Regions from separate parts of the Pantoea sp. R13S299 genome, predicted to be linked through region 1. Evidence: predicted binding sites of a transcription regulator. Region 1 holds the regulator's gene; the other holds the start of a gene.

Region 1 (4,201 bases):
AGACTGAACGGTGTTTGCCACCGGTGCAGCCAATCGCCACGGTAAGATAGCTACGGTTATTGGTTTCCAGCATCGGCAGCCAGAGTTCAAGGTAGCTGCGCGTCTGGTAGATAAAGTTATGCACTTCAGTGTGACGATCAAGGAAGGCCGCCACCGGACGATCGAGGCCGGTCATCGGGCGCAGTTTCGGATCCCAGTGGGGGTTGGGCAGAAAGCGCACGTCAAACACATAATCAGCGTCGATCGGGATGCCATGTTTGAAGCCAAAGGATTCAAACACCATGGTCAGCTCGCGTTCACGCTTGCCGAGCAGGCGGGTACGCAGCATCTCTGCCAGTTCATGCACCGACATCTCTGAGGTATCGATAATCAGATCGGCACGCGAGCGCAGCGGCTCCAGCAGATCGCTCTCTTCATCGATGGCGCTCTCCAGCGACAGGTTTTTGCTGGAGAGGGGATGCAAACGGCGCGTATCGCTGTAGCGACGAATCAGGGTGTTGCGATCGGCATCAAGGAACAGCAGCTGAGGTGAAAATGTGTCAGGCAGATTATTCAGTGCGGTTTCAAAAATTTCCGGGGATTCAGGCATGTTACGCACGTCGATACTGACCGCTGCCGAAATATTGCGCTCAGCCAGTGAGTTAGCTAACTCAGGCAGTAGCACGACCGGCAGGTTATCAACGCAGTAGAACCCCATATCTTCCAGTGCACGGAGTGCCACTGACTTCCCCGAGCCTGAACGACCGCTAACGATCATCAGCACCATGACCTTCTCTCCCGTTTTAAAACCGGCTCCCGGCCGGTAAAGACGCGTTACTGCTCTGTCTGGACTTCCGTAATAATGGCGTAGAGCTCTTCATCACTCTGCGCAGCTCGCAGACGACGGCAGACCGTTTTATCTGCCAGACGCTTCGCCACCAGTGACAGGGTGTGCAGGTGTGTTTTGCACTGGTCAGCCGGGACCAGTAAAGCAAACAACAGATCGACTGGCTGGTTGTCGACGGCATCAAACGCAATCGGCTGTTCGAGGCTGATAAACACCCCAACCGCGCGCAGCGTATCCTCTTCCAGCTTGCCGTGAGGAATGGCTATCCCGTTACCAATACCGGTACTGCCCATGCGTTCTCGGGTCAGGATCGCTTCGAAAAGCGTCTGGTGCGGCAGGTTGAGCTGCTTAGCGGCCAGTTCGCTGATGATTTCCAGCGCACGTTTTTTGCTCTGGCAGTGTACGCCGCTGCGGGTGCAGTCTGGCGAAAGCACTGTGCTCAATTCCAGTGTGAGATCGTTGTTCATTATCGTTTCACTTGCGTGTTCACCAGGCCATTCACCGCCAGCGCGTCTTAACGCCTGAGACAAACGGCGCTTGCTCAGATGACAAAACGGGGCGGATTATCCGCCCCATCCTGTCGGCTCTGCGCGCGAGGCGCGCGTCGCTAGCGTGAAGGTTAGTGTTTTTTCAGTTTATCTTTGTGTTTGGTCAGCTGACGGGCGAGCTTGTCGATCAACCCATCAATTGCCGCATACATATCTTCCGCTTCGGATGTGGCGTGCAGCTCGCCACCATTCACGTGTAGGGTTGCGTCCGCCACCTGAGTGACTTTCTCAACCTTCAGGACAATATAGACCTGATTGATATGTTCAAAATAGTGTTCCAGTTTGGCAAATTTACCGTTAACGAATTCACGCAGAGGCGCAGTGATTTCAACGTGTTGCCCGGTCAGGTTCAGCTGCATAGGTCTTCCTTCTCATTTCTTTCAAACCAGTTGTTTACGCTGGTTCGATGGCGGGATGGATAAAGACTCACGATATTTGGCGACGGTACGCCGTGCCACCATAATCCCCTGATCAGATAACATGGAGGTCAGTTTACTGTCGCTCAAGGGTTTGGCTGGATTTTCCGCCGAAATTAATTTCTTCACCAGGGCACGAATCGCTGTCGAGGAGGCTTCGCCGCCCCCTTCAGTATTGACGTGACTGGAGAAAAAGTACTTCAGTTCAAAAATGCCACGCGGGCTGTGCAGATATTTCTGCGTGGTCACACGGGAAATTGTCGACTCGTGCATCTCAACGGCCTGGGCAATATCCGCCAGCACCATCGGACGCATAAATTCTTCACCCTGCTCGAAAAACGCCTGCTGCTGCTCAACAATGCAGCGCGTCACTTTCAGCAGCGTATCATTGCGGCTTTCCAGACTCTTAATCAGCCAGCGGGCTTCCTGAAGGTTGCTGCGAATGAACTGGCTGTCGCTGTCGTTGCGCGTCGCGCCGCCCATTGCCGCATAGTGCTGATTAATCTTGAGGCGCGGCACGCTGTCGGCATTGAGTTCAACCGTCCAGCGGCTGCCGACTTTACGCACCAGCACATCGGGAATGACATACTCCGGCTCGCTGGTGTTGATCGACTGACCCGGACGCGGGTCCAGGGACTGAATCAGCAGCATCGCCTCTTTCAGCACCTCTTCTTTGAGGCGCGTCACCCGCATCAGGCTACGGAAATCGTGATTGGCCAGCAGGTCGAGATGTTCGCTGACGATCAGGCGTGCTTCTGCCAGCATCGGCGTTTCAGGCGCATATTGCGACAGCTGAACCAGCAGACAGTCACGCAGATCGCGCGCGCCAACACCAATAGGATCAAAGCGCTGGATGCGTTTCAGCACCGCTTCAACTTCATCCGCTTCAAGCTCATCGTTGCCGATACTGTCGAGGATCTCCTCAAGCGAAACGGTGAGATATCCGGTGTCATCGATAGCATCGACGATAGAAGTGGCAATAGCGCGATCGGTGTCACTGAAAGGCGTCAGTCCGACCTGCCACATCAGATAGTCCTGAAGTGACTGTGTGGTTTCGCCCTGATAAACCGGTAACTCATCATCCTGATAATCGGTGCCAGTGCCGGAAGGCGTGCCCGCGGTGTAGATCTCATCCCAGGTGGCATCCAGCGGCAGTTCATCGGGCATCTCTTTCTGCTCAAGCGCTTCCCGTGTATCCAGCGCCTCAGACTCCGACGATTCCCGGGAGTCGATCTCTTCATGCAGATCAGTCTGCTCAAGCAGCGGATTGCTTTCGAGTGCAAGCTGTAACTCCTGCTGGAGTTCAAGCGTAGAGAGTTGCAGCAGACGAATCGCCTGCTGCAATTGTGGAGTCATTGCCAGCTGTTGGCTGAACCTGAGTTGTAAACCTTGCTTCATAGACAGGATGGTAGTTCCCAGGTAAACATCGGTATTAACGACACCTTATCAGAGTCTGAACTCTTCACCCAAATAAACCCGCTTAACCTGCTCATCCGCAAGAATTTCATTGGGTGTGCCATGCGCAATCAGGCGTCCCTGGCTGACGATATAAGCCCGCTCACAGACCGCTAACGTTTCACGTACGTTATGGTCGGTGATCAGCACGCCGAGGCCGCTGTCACGCAGATGCTCAATGATTTTCTTGATGTCGATAACGGAGATCGGGTCAACACCGGCAAAAGGCTCATCCAGCAGGATGAATTTAGGATTAGCGGCCAGCGCGCGCGCGATCTCAACACGACGTCGCTCACCACCTGAAAGTGCCTGACCCATGCTGTCGCGCAGGTGCTCGATGTGGAATTCTTCCATCAGTTCACGGGCGCGATCCTGGCGTTGCTCTTCGGTCAGATCATCACGAATCTGCAGTACCGCCATCAGGTTATCGTAGACGCTGAGGCGACGGAAAATCGACGCCTCCTGCGGCAGATAGCCGATGCCACGACGCGCACGTGCATGCAGTGGCAGGATACTGATATCTTCATCATCAATAACAATGCGGCCAGCGTCACGCGGGACAATGCCCACCACCATGTAAAAGGTGGTGGTCTTACCGGCACCGTTCGGACCCAGCAGGCCGACAATCTCGCCGGACTTTACCTGCAGACTGACATCTTCTACCACGCGACGGCCTTTATATGCCTTCGCCAGGTTTTCTGCGATTAATGTGGCCATAGCTATCAGTTACTCTTCTTTCCGGTGTTGGACGTACCTTTATCCTGAAGTTGCGACGGCACCAGGACGGTGGTGACGCGCTTGTTCTGGCCCTGGCTGTAAGCCTGCATTTTCTGCTCTTTTACCAGGTAGGTAATACGATCGCCTTTGATGTTGCTGTCCTGCTGCTCAATGAAAGCATTGCCAGTCAGTTCAACGAAATCGTTAGCCAGTTCGTAGTGCAGTTTTGAGGCATGGCC
Region 2 (4,201 bases), on a different contig from region 1:
GGCGCAGAAGATGGCGCATATGCTGCCAGAAAAGTTACGCGAAATATTCATTGCTGAGCGTCCGCTGGAGATCCGCCCGGTGCAGATTCACAACCCTCTCCGGGGACATGTGGACAAACCTGAACGTCAGGTCTGGATCCGTGCTAACGGCCCATTGCCTGCCGACTTGCGTATCCATCAGTACCTGCTCGGCTACGCTTCCGATCTCAACTTCCTGCCGGTCGCGCTCCAGCCGCACGGTAAAGGCTTTTTAGAGCCGGACATGCAGGTCGCCACGATCGACCACTCGATGTGGTTCCACCGCCCGTTCGACTTCACTGAATGGCTGCTCTACAGCGTGGTCAGTACCTCAGCGTCTGGCGCGCGAGGTTTTGTCCGGGGTGAGTTTTATAATCAGCAGGGTGTGCTGGTGGCCTCTACGGTTCAGGAAGGGGTAATGCGTCAGCGTAACGAATAAAAAAGGGGGCGATTTCTCGCCCCCGATGAATCTTTTCAGTACCTGCACATTACTGGTTGTAAGCGTTCTCGCCGTGGCTGTTTACATCCAGACCTTCACGTTCATGTTCTTCCGGTACGCGCAGACCGACAATCATATCGGCCAGTTTGAAGCCGATGAAGGCGACAACGCCAGACCAGACAATAGTCAGACCCACGCTGAAGAGCTGAACCCAGACCTGATGGCCCATGGTGACGCCCTGAGCATAACCGACGCCGCCCAGTGAAGAGGATGCAAACACGCCAGTCAGGATACAGCCGACAATGCCGCAGACGCCATGCACGCCGAACACATCACAGGGATCGTCCACGCGCAGCCATTTTTTCAGGGTGGTTACACCCCACAGTCCCGCCAGTCCGCCGACCAGGCCGATGATTAATGCACCGCCGACGCCGACATAACCACAGGCCGGAGTAATCGCGACCAGACCGGCAATAAAGCCTGAACAGGCACCGAGCAGAGAAGGCTTACCGCGAACGGCCCACTCGCCAAAAGTCCATGCCAGTACCGCGCCCGCTGTTGCAACGACGGTGTTCAGGAAGGCCAGTGCCGCGATTTCGTTTGCTGCAGATGCAGAACCGGCGTTGAAGCCGAACCAGCCAACATAGAGAATGGCGGTGCCGGTGAAGACCATCGGCAGATTGTGTGGTTTAAAGGCCTCTTTACCAAAGCCAGCACGTTTGCCCACCAGGTAAGCACCCACCAGACCCGCTACGGCGGCGTTGATGTGCACCACAGTACCGCCAGCAAAGTCCAGCGCGCCATCCTGAGCCAGGAAACCGCCCGCCCACACCATGTGCGCTATAGGTAAATAAGAGAGCGTCAGCCAGACACCAACAAAGATCAGTACCGCTGAGAAGCGGATACGTTCTGCGATGGAACCGACAATCAGACCCACAGTGATACAGGCAAATGAGGCCTGGAATGCAACATGGATATACTGATAAAAGCTGCCCATAACGGCGGTCAGCTGAATGTTTTTCAGCATGGCCCAGCCAAAGCCGCCAAAGAAGGCGTTGCCTTCGCTGAAGGCCAGCGAGTAGCCGTAGACTACCCACAATACGCAGACCAGCGAGAAGGTCACTGCGACCTGCGTCAGCATCGACAGAACGTTTTTGCCGCGAATCAGACCGCCGTAAAACAGCGCAATACCTGGAATTGACATAAACAGCACCAGCGCGGTGCAAATCATCATAAATGCGTTATCAGCCTTGTCCGCAACGGCAGGCGCAGCAGCCATCGCGAGTGAGGGTAACAGTGCCAGGCTGGTGAGGCCCAACTTAGCTAAAATTTTATTCATTTTTATTCCATCCCATCACAGTACTGAGTCTTAATTACAGAGCGGCTTCGTCGGTCTCGCCGGTACGAATACGGATGACGCGCTGCAGTTCAGCCACGAAAATTTTACCGTCGCCAATTTTGCCGGTGTAGGCCGCTTTACTGATGACATCCACTACTTCGTCTAACTGATCGTCGGCAATCGCGATATCAATTTTGACCTTCGGCAGGAAGTTCACGCTGTACTCTGCGCCACGATAAAGCTCTGCATGGCCCTTCTGACGGCCAAAACCTTTCACTTCGGAGACGGTCAGTCCCTGAATGCCGATAGAGGATAAAGCTTCACGTACATCCTCCAGCTTAAATGGCTTAATTACGACGGTAACCAGCTTCATTGGATCCCCTCCAGCGAGTAAATAGGTAACGTTTACGGACACGCAGGGATATAAGCAAAGCCTGTGCCAGAGTGTAAAACTGACGTTAATCAGTTATTCAGGCGAGACAGGGCAAGGGATGTTTTAAAGAGGAGTGTAAAGAAAGAGGCCGGATGGCTGGGATTGCAGCGGAGGTCTGCACTCCTTTGGTGCTTAAGGCGTCAAAGGAGTGCATTTATACAGATTATTCTGATAAACATGTGCAAAAAAGGTGCAACTCAGCTTTCAGATGTTACAGGTACGCCCGACGCCAGATCTTCACCTGCCTGCTGCAGCTGATACATCTGCCAGTAGCGTCCCTGCAGCGCCAGCAGTTGCTGATGCGTGCCCTGCTCGACTACACGACCGCGATGCAGCACCAGAATCTTGTCCGCGTCGATGATCGTTGAGAGGCGATGCGCAATCACCACCAGCGTGCTGTGCTGGCGCAACCTCTCAAGCGTCTGCTGAATCGCCTGCTCGGTGCCGGAGTCGATATTGGCCGTCGCTTCGTCGAGGATCAGTATCTGCGGCAAATCCACCAGCACCCGGGCCAGCGCCAGCAGCTGCTTTTGTCCAACCGACAGATTATTGCCCTGCTCGCCCAGGCGGGTATGAATGCCCTCTGGCAAAGCATGTGCCAGCGGCGCAAGCTGCACCTGTTCCAGCACCGTCCAGACAGCCTCTTCGCTGATGTCGCGGCCCAGCCGCACATTCGCCAGCAGCGTATCGGCCAGCACCACCGGATCCTGCTGCACCATCGCAATACCACGGCGCAATACGGCATGACTCAGCTCACTAATCGGTCGGTCATCAATACGGATTTCACCGCGCGTCACCGGGTAATAGCCCATCAGGAGGTTAGCCAGGGTGCTTTTGCCGCTGCCGGTGTGACCCACCAGCGCCACGAACTCACGCGGTGCGACTTCAAGGTTGATATCACTCAGCACATCGCGGTTTTCACGGTAGGCAAAACTCAGATTGTTCAGGGCGATGCGGCCTGACGTCAGTGGTTGCTGATCGGCCCCATACTGCTGCTGGGCGGCATCCATCAGCTCGAAGATACGCTCACCGGAAACCACTGCCTGCTGCAGCATCGATTGCTGCGTAGTCAGTTCAATCAGCGGCTCATTCAGGCGCCCGAGGTAAGTAATAAAGGCATACAGCACGCCCACTTCGAACACGCCCGGCACGGAGAAACTGAACAGGATCAGCAGCCCGCACAACACCATCGCTGAAAACAGGCTCAACAGCGGACGCAGCAGAAAGCCATCCAGACGCAGCGTTTCCATGCGTGCCAGATAGTGAGAGCGGCTCGCCTCGCCCATCCGCTCACCAAATCGCGCCTGCTGACGAAACTGCTGAATCACGCTCATGCCGCTGATCACTTCGTTAAAGCCGTTGTTGATGTCTGCCAGATAGCTGCGAACCCGACGGGCAATCGGTGTGCTGAAGCGCTGATAGATGAACATCACTATCAGTACCAGCGGGAAGATCATCATCGCCACCAGCGCCATGCGCCAGTCAAGGCTGAACATCGCCACCATCATGGCTCCCACCAGTGCGGCGCTGCGCAGCACGGTGGAGACCACCGTGACGTAGAGATCGCGGATCACTTCGGTGTCGTTTGTCACACGCGAGATAAGCTGCCCGACCGGCTGGGTATCGAAGGCGCTCAGCGGCTGACAGAGCGCCGCATTCATCACGTCGCTGCGCAACCGCTGAACCACACCAATAGCGGCACGGTTGAACAACAGCGCCTGCCAGTAGTGCAGCCCGGCGGCCAGCAGCTGAAGCAGGATAAAACTGACCACCAGTCCGGCAACCAGCCCCCAGGGCATCTGATGTTTCGCCACCAGGTTATCGATAAAATAGCTGACCAGCACCGGACCGGTCACTTCCGCTGCAGCAGCGATCCACAGCATCCCTACCGCCAGCGACAGGGATTTACGCCATGGCTTACCGTAACTCAGCAGGCGCTTAAGGGTTGGCCACAAGCGTGCAGACTTAGCCA

The links. Region 1 encodes sigma-54, which starts transcription at its own class of promoters, with help from an activator protein. Its sites were predicted from a motif close to GTTGGCACANNTTTCGCTNT; they were not measured.
Region 2: the regulator sigma-54 is predicted to act here: its motif matches at 2,221-2,240, upstream of glnK (P-II family nitrogen regulator).

What each region holds. Positions count from the first base shown of each region.
Region 1 covers NZ_JBLYEF010000002.1:173,424-177,624, forward strand. Annotated here, with positions in the region: gene rapZ (RNase adapter RapZ) at 1-766, opposite strand, end outside; gene ptsN (PTS IIA-like nitrogen regulatory protein PtsN) at 814-1,293, opposite strand; gene hpf (ribosome hibernation promoting factor) at 1,446-1,733, opposite strand; gene rpoN (RNA polymerase factor sigma-54) at 1,755-3,188, opposite strand; gene lptB (LPS export ABC transporter ATP-binding protein) at 3,237-3,962, opposite strand; gene lptA (lipopolysaccharide ABC transporter substrate-binding protein LptA) at 3,968-4,201, opposite strand, start outside.
Region 2 covers NZ_JBLYEF010000001.1:155,778-159,978, reverse strand. Annotated here, with positions in the region: gene tesB (acyl-CoA thioesterase II) at 1-457, shown strand, start outside; gene amtB (ammonium transporter AmtB) at 507-1,796, opposite strand; gene glnK (P-II family nitrogen regulator) at 1,831-2,169, opposite strand; gene ACN1CO_RS00770 (SmdB family multidrug efflux ABC transporter permease/ATP-binding protein) at 2,427-4,201, opposite strand, start outside; gene ACN1CO_RS00765 (SmdA family multidrug ABC transporter permease/ATP-binding protein) at 4,195-4,201, opposite strand, start outside.